Regions from separate parts of the Luedemannella flava genome, predicted to be linked through region 2. Evidence: predicted binding sites of a transcription regulator. Region 2 holds the regulator's gene; the other holds the start of a gene.
What was found. The regulator HrcA, encoded in region 2, represses chaperone genes, less so after heat shock. The targets are predictions, from matches to a motif close to GGTTNGCACNCTCNNNNNGAGNGTGCNAACC.
Positions count from the first base shown of each region.

Region 1: ABD211_RS08485 (FmdB family zinc ribbon protein) is a predicted target of HrcA. The motif match lies at 5,522-5,552, and genes of this name have one in related genera.

Region 1 is NZ_BAAALT010000039.1:71,829-82,810, forward strand. Features, by position in the region: gene ABD211_RS08450 (C40 family peptidase) at 4-951, opposite strand; gene ABD211_RS08455 (metal-sensitive transcriptional regulator) at 1,086-1,400, shown strand; gene ABD211_RS08460 (heavy-metal-associated domain-containing protein) at 1,416-1,634, shown strand; gene ABD211_RS08465 (class I SAM-dependent methyltransferase) at 1,607-2,794, opposite strand; gene ABD211_RS08470 (hypothetical protein) at 2,804-3,814, opposite strand; gene ABD211_RS08475 (hypothetical protein) at 3,888-4,064, shown strand; gene mscL (large conductance mechanosensitive channel protein MscL) at 4,061-4,432, opposite strand; gene ABD211_RS08485 (FmdB family zinc ribbon protein) at 5,164-5,499, opposite strand; gene ABD211_RS08490 (5-formyltetrahydrofolate cyclo-ligase) at 5,621-6,277, opposite strand; gene ABD211_RS08495 (UTP--glucose-1-phosphate uridylyltransferase) at 6,356-7,270, shown strand; gene ABD211_RS08500 (molybdopterin molybdotransferase MoeA) at 7,274-8,536, shown strand; gene ABD211_RS08505 (GNAT family N-acetyltransferase) at 8,542-9,201, shown strand; gene ABD211_RS08510 (hypothetical protein) at 9,268-10,197, shown strand; tRNA gene ABD211_RS08515 (tRNA-Ala) at 10,266-10,339, shown strand; gene ABD211_RS08520 (S8 family peptidase) at 10,575-10,982, shown strand, end outside.
Region 2 is NZ_BAAALT010000041.1:24,951-35,932, forward strand. Features, by position in the region: gene ABD211_RS08825 (ATP-binding protein) at 1-156, shown strand, start outside; gene ABD211_RS08830 (HIT domain-containing protein) at 137-481, opposite strand; gene ABD211_RS08835 (TM2 domain-containing protein) at 578-868, shown strand; gene ABD211_RS08840 (16S rRNA (uracil(1498)-N(3))-methyltransferase) at 899-1,627, opposite strand; gene dnaJ (molecular chaperone DnaJ) at 1,661-2,791, opposite strand; gene hrcA (heat-inducible transcriptional repressor HrcA) at 2,830-3,852, opposite strand; gene ABD211_RS08855 (DUF4870 domain-containing protein) at 4,042-4,455, shown strand; gene hemW (radical SAM family heme chaperone HemW) at 4,492-5,703, opposite strand; gene ABD211_RS08865 (enoyl-CoA hydratase-related protein) at 5,732-6,526, shown strand; gene ABD211_RS08870 (Ig-like domain-containing protein) at 6,585-7,973, shown strand; gene ABD211_RS08875 (hypothetical protein) at 8,029-8,892, shown strand; gene ABD211_RS08880 (phytanoyl-CoA dioxygenase family protein) at 9,069-9,980, shown strand; gene ABD211_RS08885 (GlsB/YeaQ/YmgE family stress response membrane protein) at 10,211-10,486, opposite strand; gene ABD211_RS08890 (NUDIX domain-containing protein) at 10,537-10,982, opposite strand, start outside.

The DNA of each region.
Region 1 (10,982 bases), on a different contig from region 2:
GACCTAACCCGGGCGGCCGTAGCCGTAGACCGGGGCGTGGTGCATCGGCGAGATCGTGACCGGCTGGCCCCAGCCGGGCGCGTGCACCACCCGGTCGCCGCCGATGTAGACGGCGACGTGGTGGATGTCGCTGTAGTAGAAGACCAGGTCGCCGGGGCGCAGGTCGGCGCGCGGCAGGTGCGGCACGGACCCCCACATCCGGTACGCGTTGTGCGGCAGGTAGACGCCGGCCCGCCGCCACGCGGCCATGGCCAGGCCGGAGCAGTCGAACGCGTCGGGTCCCGCGGCGCCGAAGTAGTACGACTTGCCGCGCTGGTCGAGCGCGTAGGTGACCACCGAGCGCCCGCGCGGGCCGGTCAGCGCCCGCTCCTGGACGCTGTCCGGGTCGTTGCCCAGCGTCGCGACCGGCGCCCCCCAGCCGGTGCCGGCACGCCTGGCGTGCCGGGCCCGCAACTCCTCCAGCCTGGTGATCTCGGAGAGCACCTCGGCCCGGTCGGCGGCGAGGGTGCGGTGCTGGGCCGCCAGCCGGTGCGCAAGCTTGGCGAGGTCGTGCTGGCGGGCCCGCAGCCCCCGGTCGAGGCTGCCGAGTCGGCGCAGGGCGCGGTGCTTGGTGCGGGCCATGTGGTCGAGCACCATCAGGCGGTCCACGAACACGTCCGGCGAGGTGGCCGTGAGCAGCGCGGTGGCCATCACCAGGCCGCCGTCCTTGAACGCGGTGACCGCGATGTGGCTGACCCGGCTCTGGGCGGCGTCCAGCCGCTTGTCGAGGGGGCGCAGCTGGCGGGTGACGGCGCGCATCCGGGCCCGGGTCCGGGCGAGGTCGGCGCGGTTGGCGTTGAAGCGTTCGACCACCTTCTCCAGCCGCTCACTGGCGGCGTTGAGCTGACGCTCCACGTCGCCTGGCGGGTCCGCGTGCCCGGCCGTCGGGGTGGCGATGACCAGTGTGACCACCGCCGTGGCCAGCTTCGCCCAACGAGATCCGAATGAACCGGTATGGGAGCCTTCCACGGCGGACATTTAACGCTAATCACCCCAAGCGCGCAACAACGGCGCGCCCAAATACTCCCCCGGGGTATGCTGAGTTCATGGAACCCAGCCACCCCCACGGCGAGACGGACCACCAGGAGTACTGGTACGGCCCCGAGAAGCAGGCCGTCCTCGGCCGGCTGCGTCGCATCGAGGGCCAGGTGCGGGGCGTCCACCGGATGGTCGACGAGGACGCGTACTGCATCGACATCCTGACGCAGATCTCCGCCGCCACCCGCGCTCTGCAGGCCGTCGCGCTCGGCCTGCTGGAGGGGCATATCGCCCACTGTGTCGTCGAGGCCGCCGGCACCGGCGACGCCAGCGCGAAGGTCAAGGAGGCGACCGACGCGATCGCTCGCCTCGTCCGGTCCTAGAGGGGAACACGCACCATGTCCGTCCAGACCAAGTACACCGTGATCGGCATGACCTGCGGGCACTGCGTCCAGGCGGTGACCGAGGAGCTGACCAAGGTGCCCGGCGTCCGCGACGTCCAGGTGGAGCTGGCGGCCGGCGAGGTCACGGTCAACAGCGACGCGCCGATCCCGCTCGACGCCGTCGCGCACGCCGTCGACGAGGCCGGCTACGAGCTGGCCGGCGCCACGACCTGATCAAGCAACGTCGAGAGATGGGGCTTGAGGCCCCATTCCTCGACCAGTTGGGCGTACTCGGCGCGTTGCGCGGCCGTCGGTGGCGTGCCGGTGCGCCGGGCGCGCAGCAGCAGGTTGCGCGGCGTGTGCCGCGAGTCGATGAACTCGACGACCTCCACGGTGTAACCCTGCAGGCGCAGCAACTGCGCCCGGAGGGTGTCGGTGAGGACGTCCGCGAACCGCTCACGCAGAATGCCGAACCTGACCACCTGCGAGTACGGCGCTGGCGCGCCCCCACCGCGCAGCTGCGTGGCCAGGTCGTGGTGGCAGCAGGGGGCGGCCAGCACGTAGCGGGCCCGCCAGCCGACCGCGCGGGCCAGCGCCTCGTCCGTGGCCGTATCGCAGGCGTGCAGGGCCAGCACCACGTCCGCCCCGGCCACCGGCGCCTCCGCGATCGTGCCCGCCTCGAACCGCACCCACTCCGACCAGCCCAGCTGCGCGGCCAGCTCCGTGTTGCGCACCCGCTGGTCCTCGCGGACGTCGACGCCCACGAGCTCGGCCGTCAACCCGCGCACCTTCGTCAGGTACCGGTACCCCGCGAACGTCAGGTACGCGTTGCCGCAGCCCAGGTCGACCACGCGCAGTGGCTGCGGCAGGTCCGGGTCCTCGCCGAGGACCGCGTCCAGCGCCCGCAGGAAGGCGTCCACCTGGCGGCGCTTCGCCGCCGTCCCGCCGATCACGTCGAACAGCGGGTCGCCCGGGTCCAGCAGGTGCTCCCTGACCCGGTCGTGGGCGGCCGGCGCGGCCGCGCGGTCGCTCGCCGTCGGCGCCCGGTGCAGCTGGGCGTCGCCCTTCTTGGTGACCCGCAGCTGCAGCGTCTCGTCGACCGTCTCCACGTGCCAGTTGCCGAACGGCTCCGCGAGCAGCGCGTCCACCGCCGCGCCCCCCTCGACCTCCCAGTCCACGTTGCGGGTGTGCGGGCGGGCCCCGTCGTCGGTCACGACCTGCAACCGGTCGCCCGACTTGAGCGCGACGGGGCGCAGTTGCGCGCGTACCAGGGAAGGGGTTGTGCCCTTGCGACGACCGGCCGCGACCGCGCGGATCAGCCGGCCCCGGTCGAGCAGCGCGGCCCGCACCTCGGCGAGCGCGGCATCGAGCGGAAGCATCCCCTTGGCTGGCATCCGTCCAGACTAGGTGTGCAGACGCGCGGCGATCTCGGCGGCCATGTCCGCGAGCAGGGTGTCGGGGCGCAGCGTCCGGCCGGCGATGCCCGACAGCAGCGTGACCAGGCCGGGCAGCGGGAAGCCGTCCTCGGTGAGCACCAGCTCGCCGACCGGTCCGTGCCGGGAGATCGACACCCGGCTGTGCCGCCACGTCTCGGCCACCTCGTCGCGGGACGGCACGCCGAACCCGTGCCCGACCGGCGCCGCGTGGCGCAGCCGGATCAGGGCCGAGTCGGCGAACGCGAACGCCGCCCGGCACGCCGCGCCCAGCCGGACCCGGTCCTCCTCGGTGCGGGTCGAGATCACCGTGCACGGGTTCATGCACTGTGCCGCGCACGCGCCCAGCGCCCGGGCCACCGTCGAGTGCTGCCGGTTCAGGTAGTTGCGCCAGCTCAGCGCGGTGGAGTCGGCCACCCGCAGCGCCCGGCTCGCGGCCGCCTTCTCCGGCCGGATGTGCGGGCACCCGGTCACGTCCCACGCCCCGAACCGGCTGTCCAGCCCCGCGAACGCCTCGTCGCGGGCCAGCTCCGCCGGGTCGGCGGCGTGCCCCAGCACCGACTCCCAGGCCAACAGGTAGGCGTACTGGCTCATGAGGTGGACCCCGGCCAGGATCGCCGCCATCTCCTGGCGCCGCCACCGGATCTCGACGGACTCCAGGACCAGTTGGTACGCCGGCACGAGCGAGCGCAGCGCGGCGCGCGGCTGCTCGCGCGGGACCTGCGGCATGCGGCACGCGGCGCCGCGCCTGATCAGGTCCGCGGGGACCGTCTCGCGGGCCTGGTCGACCAGGGACGTGTCGAGGGACGCGCCGTGGGCCACGTCCGGGTCGGCGAGATCCTCGGCGTCGAGATCCATGAGGCGCTGCCCGTACGCGCACAGCTTCTGGGCCAGCGCCGCCTCGTGGCTCGGGATGCTGCCGGCCAGGATCCCGGCGCCGAGCACCGCCGCGATCTCGCGGAACGCGTACCGCCTGATCAACAGTGCGAGAATGTCACCGGCTGGGCCCACTCCCGTCATTCAACAGCAACCCGGGCGGCGCTACGCTCGACCCGTGCAACCTGGTCTTGATGACGACCGCGTGGTCGACCTGGATGACGAGGCGCCCTTCGTCGACGACGCGCCGGTGTTGCCGCGGACGACCCGCGACGACACGGACGCGGGCTGGGGCGAGCGCTCGTACGACAACGACGACCGCCTCCTCGCGGACCGCCCCCCGCACTGGGACTAACGGGTCCGCAGCTCGTCGCGGATCTCGGTCAGCAGCTTCGCCTCGTCGCTGAGCTGCGTCGTCCTCCCGTCCCCGCGCCTGTTGACCTTGTTGACCGGCACGACGACGAAAAAGTAGACCGCGGCGGCCGTGAGCAGGAACGTGATCACCGCGTTGACGAACGCCGCCCAGTCGAAGATCACGTCGTTGACCCGCCACGTGCCGCTGAGCGCGTGCCCGCCGGTGACGACCTTGACCAGCGGCGCGATGAACGCGGCGACGAACGCGTCGACCACCTTCCCGAACGCGGCACCCATGACGAACCCGACCGCGAGGTCGATCACGTTGCCTCGAAGGATGAACTCCTTAAAGCCCCGGATGATTGTCACATTTCCGGACTATAGGCGCGTTACGGGTGTCATTGGCGTCACAGCCTAGCCGTGTGGCGGTGGTGGCGGGTGGCGCGGTCTGCCTGTTCGGCAAAGGGCGCCATTGGCGAGGGGGAGTGCGGTCCGGCAGCCAACGGGTCGCTAACGGCCGGGTTGGAGGGCGCTCACATCGCCCAAGGGTCGCGTTTGGCGAGGTAGAACTCGTCTTTATCGCACCACCGGGTCGCCCTTGGCGGCCGGGCCGAGGGGGCAGGCCCGTCATTGGTCGTCGAGGATGCCGTCCGCGGGGAAGTGGGCGATGTCGTCTCGCCAAATGTGCACATCTGGCGAGGTGAGCGCCGTGTATCCGCCAAATGTTCACATTTGGTTGGGGTCTACCCCGTCTTCAGCTCGCCAGATGTGCGCTTGTGGCGGGCCGATCCGTCCTCGTCCCGCCAGATGTTCACAGTTGGCGGGCGTAAGGGTGTTCTGACTCGCCAGATGTGCGCTTGTGGCGGGTCCGCTGCATGGTGAGCTCGCCAGATGTGCGCTTGTGGCGGGGCCGGCACTCTTCGCCTCGCCATTTGTGCACAGATGGCGGCAGTGGGCGTCGTGGGCTCGTTACCGGTGCGCGTTCGGCGGCGGCGCCCGATGGGTTGCCTCGCTATATGTGCACAGGTGGTGGAGGTTGCGAGGAAGGCCGGGCCGGGACGGGTGGGTCCGGCGGGGCGGTCGCGGGTGGTGGCGGTGCGTCAGGCCTTGGCGGGGGTCGCCGACGAGGAGGAGGATGCCGCCGGGGTGCTCGGGGTGGAGGTGGTCGCCGGCTTTGCGTCCTTGGGGGCGGAGTCGGACTTGGACTCCGACTTCTGGGCCGGGGCGGGGGACGTGCTGCCGGCGGAGTCCTTCGCGCCCGAGCGGGAGTCGGTGCGGTAGAAGCCCGAGCCCTTGAAGACGATGCCCACCGAGTTGAAGAGCTTGCGCAGCTTGCCCTCGCACGAGGGGCATACGCTCAGCGGCTCGTCCGAGAACGACTGGACAGCCTCGAGCTGGTGGCCGCACGCGGTGCAGGCGTACTGGTAGGTGGGCACTTCTCCGCCTCCGTGATCAACAACTTGGCACTCCGGCGCCTTGAGTGCCAAGGATGGCGCATGGACCGGCGAAGTGTCCAGTTTTCGTGTTCCGATCAACACCCGGGAATACGTCGGGCGCTCAGCCGACGTGACGAAGACCACCCGATGGGGTGATGACCGCGTGGACGCGCCGGTCGTGCGGCTCGGCCGGCAGCGACTCGACCAGCTCGCCGTCGAACAGCAGGGCCACCACCAGGGTGCCCGGGCCGACCCGGGCCAGCGCCCGGTCATACGACCCGCCACCCCGCCCCAGCCGGACGCCGCCGAGGTCGACCGCCACGGCCGGCACGACCACCAGGTCGGCCCCGCCGACAGCCGTCACGCCGAGCAGCTCAGCACTCCCGACCAGGTCGGACCCGCCGAGCTGGTCGGACCCGCCGGGCACGGCCGACCCGCCGGGCCCGGCGGCCGGGTCGGCTTTGCCGACGGGGGTCCGGGCCGGCGGTGTGTCGATTGATGGCCACCGTTGCCAGTCCAGGTCGCGGTCCGGGAGCAGCACCGGGATCAGGATCTCGCGCGCAACGGACGCCAGCGTCGGCAGCAACGCGGGCCCGCCCGGCTCCGTGAGGAGTGGCGAATACGCGGCGACGGTGCGGACGGCGCGCTCTGAGACCGTACCCATAAGGGTTGTGACCAGCGCGGAGTCGGCGGCGGCCCGCTCAGCCGGGGACCGCGCGCGCCGTGCCGCCAACAGGCGGCGGCGCCAGTCGGACTTCGTCGCAGTGGCGGGTGTCACCCGCTCAGGATGGCAGTCGGCGGCGCGTCGGGAGGGTCAGGTCGGGGCGGCATGCGGGAAGGCCGATAGTCTCGGCGCATGCCGGACCACGCCACCACCCAGCGCGCCGTCAAAGCGGTCATTCCGGCCGCCGGCCTCGCCACCCGCTTCCTGCCCGCCACCAAGGCGGTGCCGAAGGAACTGCTGCCCGTCGTTGACCGCCCCGTGCTGCAGTACATCGTGGAGGAGGCCACCGCCGGTGGCATCCGCGACGTCCTGCTCGTCACCGGGCGCGGCAAGACCAGCATGGTCGACCACTTCGACCGCCAGCCGTACCTGGAATCGCGCCTGGAGGCCAAGGGCGACCTGGAGCGCCTCGCCGCGGTGCGGCGCCCCAGCGAGCTGGCCGAGATCTACACCTGCCGCCAGGGCGAGCCGCTCGGCCTCGGTCACGCGATCGGGTACGCCGAGTCGCATGTGGGCAACGAACCGTTCGTCGTCCTCCTGGGTGACGAGTTCGTCGACGAGGCACAGCCGCTGCTGCCCGGGATGATCGACCTGCAGTCCCGGACGGGTGGCATCGTGCTCGCGTTCCTGGAGGTCTCCGACGACGAAGTGGACCGGTACGGGATCGCGTCCGTCGCGGCCGCGGAGCCGGAGTTCGCCGACGCCGGCGAGGTCTTCCGGGTCACCGGCCTGGTGGAAAAGCCCAAGCAGGGCACCGCGCCCAGCAACTTCGCCGTGCTCGGCCGGTACGTGCTGCCGCCCACGATCTTCGATGCCATCAAGCGGACCAAGCCCGGCGCCGGCGGCGAGATCCAGCTCACCGACGCGATGGCGCTGCTGCTCGCCGAGGGCACGCCGGTTCACGGAATCGTTTACCGGGGCGTGCGTTATGACACCGGTATGCCGTTGGGCTATCTGCAGGCGGTCGTCGAGCTCGCCTGCAAGCGCAAGGACCTTGGACCCGCGTTCAAGGAATGGCTCGTGGAGTTTGTTAAATCGGACGGTTAATGGATGACTGCGGAGATCACGCTGACCCGTACCCCTCAGCTGACCTCGCTCGCCGACTACCTGGCGGGCGTGCTGCGCCGTGTGCGCGCACTGCCCCCGCTCGACCTGGACCTCACCCAGGCGTTCGGGAACGTGCTGGCCGAGGAGGTGCGGGCGCTCGGCGCGCTCCCCGCGTACGACCAGGCCGCCATCGACGGGTACGCCGCCCGCTATGACGACCTGGCCGCCGCGGCCCTCGGCCGCACCGTCCGCCTCAACGTCGTGGGGGATCTCTCCGCGGCGAGTTGGCGGCCGGTGCGGCTGGTGCCCGGCACCTGCTTCGCCGTGGCGGCCGGGGCGCCCCTGCCCGCCACCACGGACGTCGTCGTGCCCCTCGACTTCACCGACGAGGGCATGGCGTCCGTCGAGATCCGCCAGGCGCCCAAGCGCGGGCACGGCGTGCGCCGCGCGGCCGAGGAGATCGCCGCCGGCGCGGTCGTCGCCCGCCCGGGTGACTACGTCACGCCGCCCATGGTCGCCGTCCTCGCGGCGGCCGGGGTCAGCCACGTCGTGGTGCGCCCCACGCCCCGGGTGACGGTCCTGGCCACCGGTGACGAGCTCGTCGAGGCCGGCCGGCTCAGCCAGCCCGGGCAGGTCGTGGACGTCAACTCGCACGCCGTGGCGGCCGCCGCCGCGGACGCGGGGGCGCACGCCTACCGGGTCGGCATCTGCGACGACGACCCCGAGGCCCTCCGTGGCCTGCTGGAGGACCAGACCCTGCGCTCGGACCTCATCATCACCACCGGGGGTACGGGCACGGGGCCCGGCGACATCCTGCGCCGGATCCTGGGCCGGGACGGGTCGGTCCGCTTCACGGAGCTGTCCGTGTTCCCGTGCTCGACCCTCGGGTTCGGGATGATCGGCTCGCAGGCCGACCAGGTGCCCGTCGTCTGCCTGCCGGGCGACCCGGGCGCGGCGCTCATCGGCTTCGAGGTGCTGGCCCGGCCCGTGATCCAGGTGCTCGCCGGGGCGGAGCCCGTGTTCCGGCCGTCGGTGCGCGCCCACCTGCTGGAGACGATCGCGTCGCCCATCGGGCTGCGCGAGTTCCGGCCCGCGCGGGTGCAGGAACGCCGGGGTGGCGGTTACACCGTGCAGCCACTCGCCGGCGGGCCGTATACGCTGTCCGGTCTGGCGGACGCCAACGGCCTGCTGGTACTGGGTGAGAAGGTCGGCGGGGCGCCGGCCGGGTCTACTGTGGATGTCCTGCTTCTCGACCGCCGACGGTGAGGTTTGTGAGTTTTCTTGGTGCGCCCGGCTGGCCTGCGGTGCTGCATGACCCGCAGTCGGGTGTCACCCTGCGCCCCTACCGCCGGTCGGACGCGCCCGCGTGGTCGCAGGTGCGGCGGGCCAACGAGGAGTGGCTCGCGCCCTGGGAGCCCACCCCGCCCGGCGGGACGTGGGCCGAGCTGAACTCGCCGGCGTCGTTCCGGCTCGTCCACAAGGAGCTGCGGCGCGCCGCCCGGCTCGGCCACGCCATGCCGTTCGCGGTCTGCCTGCACACGCCCGACAACGTCGAGCGGCTCGTCGGGCAGGTCACCCTCGGCAACATCGTCCGGCGGGCCTTCTGCTCCGCGTACGCGGGCTACTGGGTCGACGCCCGCGTCGCCGGCCGGGGCGTCATCCCCACCGCCCTGGCGCTCGCCGTCGACCACGCCTTCGACCAGGGCGGCCTGCACCGCATCGAGGTCAACATCCGCCCCGAGAACGCGGCCAGCCGCCGCGTCGTGGAGAAGCTCGGCTTCCGCGAGGAGGCCTACCACCAGCGGTACCTGCACATCGCCGGCGCCTGGCGGGATCACATCGGGTACGCCCTGACCACAGAGGACCTCGCCGGCGAGGGCGGACTGCTCGCCCGCTGGCATCAGCAGCGTGGCATCCGCCGATCCGCATAGTCGCACCGTAACCTCGTGGCAAGGTGGTGTGGCGCCATCTGAAAGCTTGTTGCGGAGGGGGAGGGCGTGCCGACGTCGGTGCTCCTCGCCGTTCTCGCCGCAGCGAGCCTGCTCGCCCTCGCGCCGGCCCTGGTGCGTCGGTATGACGCGACCGAGCGGCTCGCCGCGGAGCGGACGACGTCCACGGCGCGGGTGCTCGCCCGGCGCCGTAGTCGTCGTACCGTCCCCGGCCGTGTTCCGATCAACCCGCCCCGCCCCGTCCCGTGGTCGGCGGAGGATGACCACGGGGTCGTCGCGTTCCACGGGGGCACCGTCGGGGTCCATGAGTCTCTGAACGCCCGTGACGGCGCGGCGGGTGGTTCGCGTAACGGCGGTTCCCGTGAGGCTGCCGGCGGCGGGCGGCGGCGGTCGACGACCGGGCCGCGCCGGCACGCGGGCGCCGCGACACGCCGGCGGTCCGCAGCCGGGTCGACCACCCGGGTGGGTGGCCGGTCGAAGCGCCGCAGGGCCCCCGCGTCGGCCATGCACCGGCGCCGGCGCGTGTTCGCCGCGCTGGAGCTGCTGAACCTCGTCGAGGTGGTCGGCATCGTGCTGGTCGGCCCCGGAATGTGGATCAGTTTCGCGGTCACCGCCGGGGCGCTGACCGCCTACGTCGTGCACCTGCGCAACCGGTCGATCGCCGCCGCCCGGCGGCGCCGTCAGGAGGCGCGTCGCGCCCGCTGGGTCGCCGCCCAACAGGCCGCCGTCCGCCGCGAGCACGAGCGCCGGGCCGCCCAGCGCCGGGAGGCCCAGCGCCGACTGGTCGTGGAGCGGGAGGCGGCGCGCCGGGAGGCCATGCGGCGGGCCACGGAGTACGTGGAGCGCTACTCCCGCCTCGACCGGGCCGTGGGCGACGCCGGGGAGCCGCCGATGGCCCGGCCGGCCCGCCCGGGCGTACAGCCCAACGAGCGGCCGGGGCCGGTCCGGGGCCGGCCGTACGAGCATCCGGGGCACTGATCTTCGGTGGGTGGGATGCCGAGTCGCGTGGCGGGCGGGGGACCTGTTAGCCTTGTGCCCGGTTACAAGGGGCTGTAGCGCAGTCTGGTAGCGCACCTCGTTCGCATCGAGGGGGTCAGGGGTTCGAGTCCCCTCAGCTCCACCCTTAACCACCCGTCCAGGATCGGGTGGCACTTTTGTCCCTGCCAGCCGGGTGCGACACAGGCCGGCTGGCATTCGTCGTTTTCGGCCATTAAGAGGCGTTTAGATCTGCCGGCGGGCGTGGCGGAACAACCGGGCCTGGCTCAGTCGGCGACTTCGAACATCTGTCAGACGTTTCAGGAGTACAACGGGAGGTGTAATCGTCTGAATTTTAGGAGCTGAGCAGGGAAAATACGATGAACGTCAATCTACGCTCCGGCGTACGCATGGCTCTCGCGGCACTCGTCACACTGCCGCTCGTCGCCGCCGACGGCGCGGCGTCCGCTTCGCCCGTCAGGACCACTCCGGCAGCCGCTGCGGCGTTTGCCCAGCTGGAGCCGTCGCATCGGCCGGTGGTCAACAACAACTACATCGCCGTGTTCCGCGACCGCGCGGTCTCCCGGCAACGGGTGCGCGCGGTCGTGCGCGCACTGGTGCAGCGCCACCGGGGCCTGGTCGCGGCCCGGATCTACCAGAACGCGCTACGCGGCTTCCAGTTCCGCGCGTCGCCCGAGCTGGCCAGGCGCCTCAACGCGGACCATCGCATCCAGTTTGTCCAGCAGGACTACGTGGTCACCGAGATGGGCTACGTGGTCACCGGCCAG
Region 2 (10,982 bases):
CACGCGATCTCCGGGACCGGCCTGGGCCTGACGATCGTGCGGACCGTCGCCGAGCGCCACGGCGGCACCGTCACGATCGACTCCGAGGAGAACGTGGGCACCACGGTGACCATCCGGCTGCCGCTGTCCGACGATGTCAGCCCGGCGGCCACGTGAGGTCACGGCCCGACAGCACATGTGCGTGCACGTGGTGGACCGTCTGCCCGGCGGACGGGCCGGTGTTGAACACAACGCGGTAGCCGTCCGTCGCGCCCTCCGCGGCCGCCACGGCGGCGGCCGCGGCCAGCACCTCCGAGGCGAGGCCCGGATCGGCGGCGACGAGCTCGCCGACGTTCGCGTGGTGCGCGCGCGGGATCACCACCACATGGCTGGGCGCCTGGGGGTTGATGTCGCGGAACGCCAGCGTCGTCGGCGTCGAGTGGACCTCGGTCGCGGGGATCTCGCCGGCCACGATGCGACAGAACAGACAGTCGTTGCTCACACGGCGCATCCTAGGCGGTCCCGGTAGGCAGGCCCGGCAGCGACCAATCCGCCTGTTCGCGCAACCGTGGGCGGAACGGGCTCATACGCTGGCGGTATGGCCTATCCACCAATGCCGGGCGTGCCCGACCCGATGGCGCCCTACGGCGTCGATCCGGTCACCGGGCAGCCGCTGTCCGATAAGACCAAGCTCGTCGCCGGCCTGCTGCAGATCTTCCTGGGCGGCTTCGGCGTCGGCCGGTTCTATACGGGCCACACCAAGATCGCCGTACTCCAGATCGTGGTCACGATCTGCACGTTGGGCTTCGGCGCGCTCTGGGGTTTCATCGACGGCATCATCATCATCGCCAACGGCGGCACGGACGCCGAGGGCCGCGTCCTGCGCTGAACCTACCAGCGCCCCAAGCGGGCGCTGAATCTACCAACGCCCCAAGCGGGCGCTGAGCACCGACAGGGCGGCCACGCCGGCCGTCGAGGTGCGCAGCACCTCCGGGCCCAGCCGGACCGCTACCGCGCCGGCCGCGTCGAAGGCGGCCAGCTCCTCGTCGGCAATGCCACCCTCGGGGCCCACGACCAGCACGATCTCACCGGACGCCGGCAGGTCCACGGCCGTCAGCGGGGTGGTCGCCGACTCGTGCAGCACCAGCCCCAACGCGGCGTCGCGCAAGCGGCCGGCGAGCGCCGCCGTGCCCGCCGCGCCCGCGACGGTCGGCAGCCACGGGCGGCGGGCCTGCTTGGCGGCCTCCCGGGCGGTGTCCACCCAGCGCTGGCGGGACTTCTCCCCGCGCTCGTCCTTCCACCGGACCACCGACCGGGCGGCCGCCCACGGGACGACCTCGTCCACGCCGACCTCGGTCATGGCCTGTACGGCCAGCTCGCCCCGGTCGCCCTTGGCGATGCCCTGCGCGACGACGAGGGCGACCGCGTGCGGTGGGACGTACCCCCGGGTGGTGATCGACAGGTTGAGGGTGCCGCGCCCGACGGCGGTGACCACCGCGGACGCCGTGCCGCCCCGGCCGTCGGCGAGGATCAGCTGCTCGCCCGCCCGCAGGCGCTGCACCGTGGACGCGTGATGCCCCTCCGGCCCATCCAATGTGAAGAGATCACCGGAAGGAAGTTGCGCCACCAGAAAGAGCGGCAGACTCACTGGGCTGTCCGGTTCACTCGCCCCGCTCGCTCACTAGGCGTGCCCGTTGAACGCGTCGCGGATGGAGCTGAACAGGCCGCCCTTCTGACGGGAGACCTCGGCGATCTCCTCGCCGCGCAGCGCGGCCAGCTCGCGCAGGAGGCGCTCCTGCTCCGGGTCGAGCTTCGTGGGGGTGCGCACATCGAGGTGGACGTGCAGGTCGCCCCGACCGGTGCCGCGCAGGTGGGGCACGCCCCGGGCGCGCAGGCGCAGTGACGCGCCGTGCTGGGTGCCGGCCTTGACGTCGACCGTCTCCTCGCCGTCGAGGGTCTTGATCGTCAGGCGGGTGCCGAGCGCGGCGGCGGTCATCGGGAGGGTGACGCGGCAGTGCAGGTCGTCGCCCTTGCGGGAGAAGACGTCGTGCGGCCGCTCGTGGATCTCGACGTAGAGGTCGCCGGCGGGGCCGCCGCCGGGGCCGACCTCGCCCTGGTTGGCCAGGCGGATGCGCATGCCGTCCTCGACCCCGGCCGGGATCTTGACGGTGAGCGACCGGCGGCTGCGGACCCGACCGTCCCCCGCGCACTGCTGGCACGGGTGCGGGATGGTCGTGCCGTAGCCCTGGCAGGTCGGGCACGGGCGCGCCGAGACGACCTGGCCGAGGAACGTCTTCTGCACCGACTGGATCTCGCCCCGGCCCGCGCACGTCTCGCAGGTCTGCGGGTGCGTGCCGGCGGCCGTGCCCGCGCCGCTGCAGGTGGTGCAGAGCACCGCCGTGTCCACGGTGATCGGGGCGTCCACGCCGAAGGCGGTCTCGTGCAGGTCGAGGTCGAGGCGCAGGATCGCGTCGGCGCCGGCGCGCGTGCGGGGGCGCGGGCCGCGCGAGCCGCCGCCGCCGAAGAACGCGTCCATGATGTCCTGGAACCCGACGAACGGGCCCGCGCCGCCGGGGCCGGGGCCGCCGCCCTGCGGGGCGAGCGGGTCGCCGCCCAGGTCGACGATCTCACGCTTGCGCGGGTCGGAGAGGACCTCGTAGGCGGCGTTGATCTCCTTGAACTTCTCGTGCGCCGCCGGGTCCGGGTTCACATCGGGGTGGAACTCCCGCGCGAGCTTGCGGTAGGCGCGCTTGAGCTCGTCCGGCGACGCGCCCCGCTGCACCCCGAGGATGCCGTAGTAATCCTTGGCCACGTGAGTCCCAAGTCCTCAATCGTCTCGTACGTCGGTCGTCAGCTGCCCTCGAGCACGTCACCCAGGTAACGGGCGACGGCCCGCACCGTGGCGATCGTGCCCGGGTAGTCCATCCGGGTGGGCCCCAGCACACCCAGCCCGCCCACCATGGTGTCGCGCGGACCGTAGCCCGTGGCGACGACCGAGGTGGTGCGCAGGTCCTCGAATTCGTTCTCGTCGCCGATGCGCACGTGCGCGCTGGTCTGCCGGACCTGGCCGAAGAGCTTGAGGATGATGACCTCCTCCTCCAGCGCCTCCAGCACGGGCCGCAACGAGCCGGCGAAGTCGAGCATGTTGGCCCGGGCCAGGTTGGCGGTGCCGGCGATGGTCACCCGCTCCTCGCCGCGCTCGACGAGCGTCTCCAGCAGCACCGTCGACAGCGACGCCATGGCGCCGCTCAACTCGGGGCGGACCTGGTCGTGCAGGCCCGGCACGACGGTGGGTGTGTCGGTGAGCCAGCGGCCCACGAGCGCCTCGTTCATGGCGGCGCGCAGCTCGACGACGTCGTCGGCGCCGAGCGGGGCGGGCACGTCGACCAGGCGCTGCTCGACCCGGCCGGTGTCGGTGATCATGACGACCATCAGCCGGGTCGTGGAGATCGAGATCAGCTCCAGGTGCCGGACCTTGCTGCGCGACAGGCTCGGGTACTGCACGATGGCGACCTGTCGGGTCAACTGGGCGAGCAGGCGCACGGTGCGGTGCACCACGTCATCGAGGTCGACGGCACCGACCAGGAAGCGCTCGATGGCCCGGCGCTCGGCCGGGGTGAGCGGCTTGATCCGGGAGAGCTTGTCGACGAAGAGGCGGTAGCCCTTGTCGGTGGGGACCCGGCCGGCGCTGGTGTGCGGCTGGCGCAGGTAGCCCTCCTCCTCCAGCACGGCCATGTCGTTGCGCACCGTGGCCGGGGAGACGCGCAGGTTGTGCCGCTCGACGAGCGCGCGGCTGCCGACCGGCTCCTGGGTGGAGACGTAGTCCTCGACGATGGCGCGGAGCACTTCGAGCTTCCGGTCGTCCAGGGACATTCCGTCATCCTCCCCTCACTGTGCGCGCGCTGGCACTCCGAAACGGTGAGTGCCAGTCTACGTCGCCCTGGCCACGGACCGCGACGCGCGCAGCGTGGCGTGACACGCACTCACGGTGTCGCCCAATGGTCCCTCCCGAAGGGCCGTGCACACTAGCGCAGCGATCGTGATAGCCCTACGGTGACCCCCATGACTGAGCCTCCCCTCACACCCCCGCCCCCGCCGCCGCCCGCGGCCGGGCCGCCGCCCATCGGCTACTCCAGCAACGATGAGAAGACGTGGGTCCTCGTGTCCCACTTCGGTGGCGCCGCCGGCGCCCTCATCGGCACCGGCGGTGGCGGCTGGATCGCGCCGCTCATCGCGCTGCTGGCGAAGGGCAACGAGTCGCCGACCGTGCGCGCGCACGCGGTGGCCGCCCTCAACTTCCAGGTCCCGCTCGCCATCGCGGCCGTGATCGGCTGGATCACCGTCTGCATCGGCATCGGTTTCATCATCTGGATCGCCGCGATGATCGTGGGGATCATCTTCGGCGTCCTGGCCGGCCTCAAGGCCAACGAGGGCCAGTTCTACAAATACCCGTTCTCGCTTCCGCTGGTGAAGTAGGCCACATACGTGACCGGGGCGCCGACGGCGTCCCGGTCACGGCAGCAGGTCGCGGACCACGGCGTCGGCGAGCAGCCGTCCGCGCAGCGTGAGCACGGCCCGGTCCCGCTGGAGCTCCAGCAGGCCATCGGCGACGGCCCGCTCGGCCGAGGCCAGCCCCGCCGGCGTCAGCCGGTCCAGCGGCAGCCCTTCAGCCAACCGCAGGCGGAGCATGACGTCCTCCAGGTGCCGCTCGTCCGCGGTCAGCGTCTCCCGGCCCGCCGCCGGGGAGACCCCGTCGGCCAGCGCCGCCGCGTAGCGCGTCGGGTGGCGCACGTTCCACCAGCGCACCCCGCCGACGTGGCTGTGCGCGCCCGGCCCGAACCCCCACCAGTCCCCGCCGCGCCAGTAGATCAGGTTGTGCCGGCAGCGGGCCGCCTCGTCGCGCGCCCAGTTTGACACCTCGTACCAGCTCAGGCCGGCGCCGCCGAGCGCGGCGTCCGCGGCCAGGTAGCGGTCCGCGGCCACATCATCGCTGGGCGCGGGGAGCTCGCCCCGGCGCACGCGCGCCGCGAGCCGCGTGCCGTCCTCCACAATCAGGGAGTACGCCGAGACGTGGTCGACCCCGGCGGCGACGGCGCTGTCGAGGGAGGCGGCGAAGTCCTCCGCCCGCTCCCCCGGCGTCCCGTAGATCAGGTCGAGGTTGACGTGCTCGAAGCCGGCGTCGCGCGCCTCGTGCGCGGCCCGCGCGGCCCGGCCGGGCGTGTGCCTACGGTCCAGGACCGCCAGGACGTGCGCGGCGGCGGACTGCATGCCGAGCGAGATCCGGGTGAAGCCGGCGCTTCTGAGCGCCCGCAGCGACGCCGGGTCGACCGACTCGGGGTTCGCCTCCGTGGTGATCTCCGCGTCGGCGGCCAGGCCGAACGTCTTGTCGATGGTCTCCACGATCCGGGCGAGGTCGGCGGGCGGGAGCAGGGTGGGCGTGCCGCCGCCCACGAAGATCGTCCGGGCGGGCGGGGCCGCGCCGGCGAGGACCCGGCCCGCGAGCTCGATCTCCCGGACCAGCGTGTCCACGTACTCCGCCTGGCTGGCGCCGCCGCCCAGCTCGGCGGCCGTGTACGTGTTGAAGTCGCAGTAGCCGCACCGGGACGCGCAGAACGGCACGTGCACGTAGATCCCGAACCCGTCGGCCCCGACGTCTGTCAGGGCGGGCGCGGGCAGCGCCCCGTCGGGCGGAGCGGGGTCGCCGTCGGGCAGCGTGCTGGGCATGGTTCCCAGTGTGCCGTAGCGTCGCGGCATGACCTTGGTTGATGTCGTCGTGGACCGGGGTGTGGCCACCCTCACCCTGAACAGCACGGCCAACCGGAACGCGCTGTCGTTCCGGTTGATGGACGAGCTGTCGGCCGCGCTCACGGCGGCGGTCGGGGACCCGGCGGTGCGGGTCATCCTGCTCTCGCACGCCGGCCCGGTCTTCTGCGCCGGCGCGGACCTGCGCGAGACGACGGCGGCGGTGTCGGCCGGCACGACGCTGCCCGTGGTGCGCCTCGCCCAACTGCTGGCCGACCTGTGGGAGTGCCCGAAACCGCTGGTCGCCCGCGTCGCCGGGCCGGCCCGGGCGGGCGGGCTGGGCCTGCTCGCGACCGCCGACCTCGTGTTCGCGGCGGCGTCGGCGACGTTCGCCTTCACCGAGGTCCGCCTGGGCGTGGTGCCCGCCGCGATCTCGCCCGTGGTGCAGCCCCGGCTGACCGCGCGCGGCCTCGCCGAGCTGTACCTGACGGCCGAGCCGGTGCCCGCCGCCCGCGCGGCAGCGGCGGGCCTGGTCACCGCCGTGGTGCCGGACGACGGGTTGGACGAGGCGGTGGCGGCCGCGGGCGCGGCCGTGGTGCGCGGCGCGCCCGGCGCCCTGGCCGAGACCAAGCGGATCTGCCGGGACGGGCCGGGGGTCGTGCTCGGGGAGGGGCCGTCGGCGACGGCGATGCGCGCCCGGCTGGCCGCCGCCGCCGAGCTGTCGGCGCGTACGTTCGCCGGGCCGGAGGGACGCGAGGGATTGGCTGCCTTCGCCGAGAAACGCCAGCCGTACTGGGAGGCGTAGCCCGTACGGCCGACGCGCCGATGTGATCACCGCCGAACGTGACGGTCGTTAGGCGAATGTGAGCAACTTGACACACCGGGCCAGAAGACGCGCGGCCGCCGTGGCGCTGGCGACCGTCGCGGGGGCAACTGGATGCCTCATCGGGGCTGCGCCCGCGGCGGCCGGCACTGCCGTCGTGTACTCCGACTTCGAGGACGGCACGCACCAGAGCTGGGCCCCGATGGCGAGCCCGACGACCATCACCAATACCTCGGCGGTGGCCCACACCGGCAGCCGGAGCCTGCTGGCGTCCAGCCGGTCCGCCGGTGCCCAGGGTCCGGCGCTCAACATCACCAACAGCATGCGGATCGGCATGCGGTACCAGTTCTCCGTCTGGGTACGGACGGTGAGCGTGCCGGCCAACGTCAACATCACCGTCCGGCAGATGTCCGGCACCGCCCAGGAAGCGGGCGTCCAGGTCGCCAGCAACGTGGCCGTCGGGCCGACCAGGTGGACCCACCTACGTGGCACGTACACGCCGCCGTACGGCTACGACCGGTTCCAGGTGCGGGTGGAGACGGGCAACGGGCCGGAGCCGTTCTACATCGACGACTTCACGCTGACGGTCCTGGAGACGACGCAGCCGCCGGTCATCACGAACCCGGCCAGCGGCTCGGTCGTCGCCTCCCGACAGCCGACGATCATCGGCGTCGGTCCGCCGTTCACGACGGTGACCGTCACCGACGGCCCGACGGTGGTGTGCCGGGCCCGGGTCGACAAGGCCGGCGACTGGCGGTGCGAGGCGCAGGCCGCCCTGGCGGGCGGCGGTCACACCGTCACACCGACCGTCCACGACGCGGCGGGCAACGCGACGGCGGGCACCCCGGTGACGTTCACGGTGAGCGCGGCGGCCACCCCCGCGCCCCCTGTGATCCTCCTGCCCCGGCCGGACACGACGCTCGCGAACGCCACCGTGACCGTGTCCGGCACCGGGCCCCCGTCCGGCGAGGTGCTCGTGTCGGAGGACGGCCGCGTGCTGTGCGGCGCCACGGTCCTCGCGGACGGCACGTGGCGGTGCACGCCGGGCACGCCGTTCAGCGGCGGCCGGCACACCATCTACGCGGCGGTGCGCAACGGCACCGGCCCGGTCAGCTCCGCCCGGTCGGTCACGTTCGGCGTCGACACCTCGATCCCCTGGCCGCCCACCGTCCGCGATCCCGCCCCCGGGGCCACCGCCAACATCCGCCAGCCCGTCATCTCCGGTACGGGCGAGCCGGGCGTGACCGTGCGGGTCACCATCGACCGGGTGCTCGCGTGCGTGGTCACGGTCGGCTTCGACCAGTCGTGGCGCTGCGTCCCGGACGCGCCCGTACCGGACGGGCAGCACCTGCTCGTCGCGACCGCGGTCGACGCGGCCGGCAACTGGGCGAACGCGCGGGCGGTCTCGTTCTTCGTGCGCGCGTCCTGATCGACCTTGGGTCCGGTGGCGTCGTCCGGCTAGGGTGGCGACCGGAGGGTCAGGCATGCGACTGCGGTCGGTGGTGGGGGTGCTGGTCGTCCTCGCCGTCATCGCGGGCGTGGGCGCGTTCGTCGTGCTGCGCCGGGTCAGCCCGGACCTGCCCGGGATCCTGCTCGGCAGGCCCTGCACGGTGGGCTCCGGCGACGGGTCGGTCTCGCTGGACACGGCGCAGATGGCCAACGCCGCCACCATCGCCGCCGTCGGCCTGCGTCGGGGCGTCCCGGACCGGGCCGTCGTCATCGCGCTGGCGACCGCGTTCCAGGAGTCGGAGCTGCGCAACCTCGCGCACGGCGACCGCGACTCGCTCGGCCTGTTCCAGCAGCGCACCAGCCAGGGCTGGGGCACCGAGAAGCAGATCCAGGATCCGCGGTACGCGGCCGGCAAGTTCTACTCCGCGCTGCTGAAGGTCAAGGGCTGGCAGCAGATGCGGGTCACCGAGGCGGCCCAGAAGGTGCAGCGCAGCGCCTACCCCGAGGCGTACCAGAAGTGGGCCGACGAGGCGGAGGTGCTCACCGCCGCGCTCGCCGGCCACGCGGAGGGGGCCGTGACGTGCCGCGTCACCGGCCAGCCCGGCAGCCGCGGCCCGGCCGCCGCCGAGCAGCTCGGTGCGGCCATGCGCAAGGACTGGGGCAAGCTGCTCACGGTCGCCGGCGGCGCCGACACGGGGATCGAACTCGCGGCCACCTCGGACAGGTCCGGCTGGCAGCTCGCCCACTGGCTGGTGGCCCACGCCGCCGACCGGGGCGTCAGTGTCGTGCGCTTCGGCACCCGCGAGTGGCGCGCGGACAGCGGCGGCTGGAAGCGCGTGGACGCGTCGGGCGGCGGCGCGGGCGAGCGCGTGGTCGCCGAGGTCTTCGCGCCGGCGTAGCCGGCGCCTGCCGGTTTCGCTGCAGCGTAGTCGGGGTCTCACCAGGCGTGACGCGCGTCATAGCGGTCGCCGGACCCCTCAGCGTTCCTTGAGTTGCACGGGTGACCGCCGAAAGATGAGCGCGGCTACTATCGGCCGGTCACCCCGTTCCGCCCTACCCACTCAAAGGGGAGGAAATGACCGCTTCATTCGATTATGGCGGCCGCACCGGCTACGAGCCGATCAGCGAAGTCGACCGCAAGGAGTTCCACGAGCAGGGTTTCCTGCTGCTCCGGAACGTCCTCACCGAGGACCACCGTGCGGCCCTCGAAGCGGCGGTCGACCGCGTCTACGCGGAGGAGAAGGCGGCCGGCAACACCAAGCCCGACGGCACCCTGCACCTGCTCGGCTTCCTCGAGCGCGACGAGCTGTTCGGTGAGCTGCTGACCCACCCGATCGCGTTCCCGTACATGTGGGGCCTGGCCGGCTGGAACATCTACAGCCACCACAACCACCTCGACGTCACTCCCCCCGCCGCCGAGCCCGAGAAGCCGTACTGGGGCTGGCACCAGGACGGTTACCGGCAGAACTCCGACCCCGAGACGATGGACCCCAACGTCCCGCGGCCGATGTTCTCGCTCAAGGTCGCCTACGTGCTCTCCGACCTGTCGGAGACCGGCCGTGGCGCCACAAAGGTCATCCCGGGCAGCCACCTGTGGAACTCGCTCGACCGCCCCGCGGACCTGTCCGTGCACAACCCGGACCCCGAGGGCACCGTCGAGATCACCGCGAACCCCGGCGACGCGTTCATCTTCGACCGCCGCCAGTGGCACTCGCGCTCGACGAACCTGTCGACGATCACCCGCAAGATGCTCTTCGTCGGCTACACCTACCGGTGGATCCGCCCGCTGGACGAGCTGCACCCCGACATCAACGGCGAGTGGTACAAGAACCGCACGCCGGTGCAGCGCCAGCTGATCGGCGAGGGTGGCCACACGGCCAACTTCTGGGGCATCAACTGGGACGGCTACATCGACGAGGAGATCCCCCTGCGCAAGGAGCTCAAGACCAGAGGGCTCCTCGACAGGAACATCCCCTGGCTCCGCTAGGCAGTTCAGACGAAAGGGGTACCTCATGGGTACCCCTTTCGTCGTTCTACGAGGCCGCGTCCGCGGCGGCCGACGCGCGGGCGCGGGCCATGTACCGCTCGAAGATGGCGTTCTCGCTCGGCGCGTCCAGCGACAGCTGGTTTCGAAACGAGGTTCGACAAGCCCTTTTTCAACGCGGAGTGAGGGGCACCCGGCCCACCATCCGGGTGCCCCTCGGGCTCTGGTGCTGCTTAGTAGGTGCTGCGGCGCCCACCGGCCAGGGACACGGTGAGCATGACGCCCACGGCCGCGAGGCCGATCTGGATCAGCAGCTCGACCCAGTCCACGCCGTTCGTGGTGGCCACGCCGAGCGACCGGGCGATCGCGGTGCCCAGCAGGGCGGCGCCGACACCGATCAGCATCGTCAGCCACAGCGGGATGTCCTGCCGGCCCGGGACCACGAGGCGCCCGAGGGCACCGACGATGAGGCCGACGATGATGGCCGTGATAATTCCAGTGACAGTCATGACGCCTCCAATTCCGGGGCTCTTTCAAGCCTTCGTTATCGCTCGGCCTGTTACTGCCCGAGCGTGGAGAGCGTCAAACGCGCGGCTGCGTCGACAAGTGCGCGGTCCATCGTGGAGAACGCCATCGGCGGCGCGTTGACCAGGGAAAACCAGGAATATTCAAGGGACTCGGCCGGATCGATCTCGATGCGGTCCGCGGGCAGCCAGGCCAGATAAAAGCAGTCGAGTACGGGCAGCACCTCGCCCTGGAAGTCGTACTCCCCTATGTACATACCGACGAAGTCGCCGAGTTCGACATCGACGCCGAGTTCCTCGCGGCCCTCCCGCAGGGCCGCGTCGCGCGGGTGCTCCCAGCCGTCGCAGAACCCGCCCGGCGTCTCCCACAGCCCGGCCTTCGGCTCCATCGCCCGCCGCAGCGCGAGAAACCTCACCTCCGGCGCCAGCGGGCCGTCGAGCACGAGCAGGCTCGCCGTCGGCCGGGCGTTGACGAACAGGG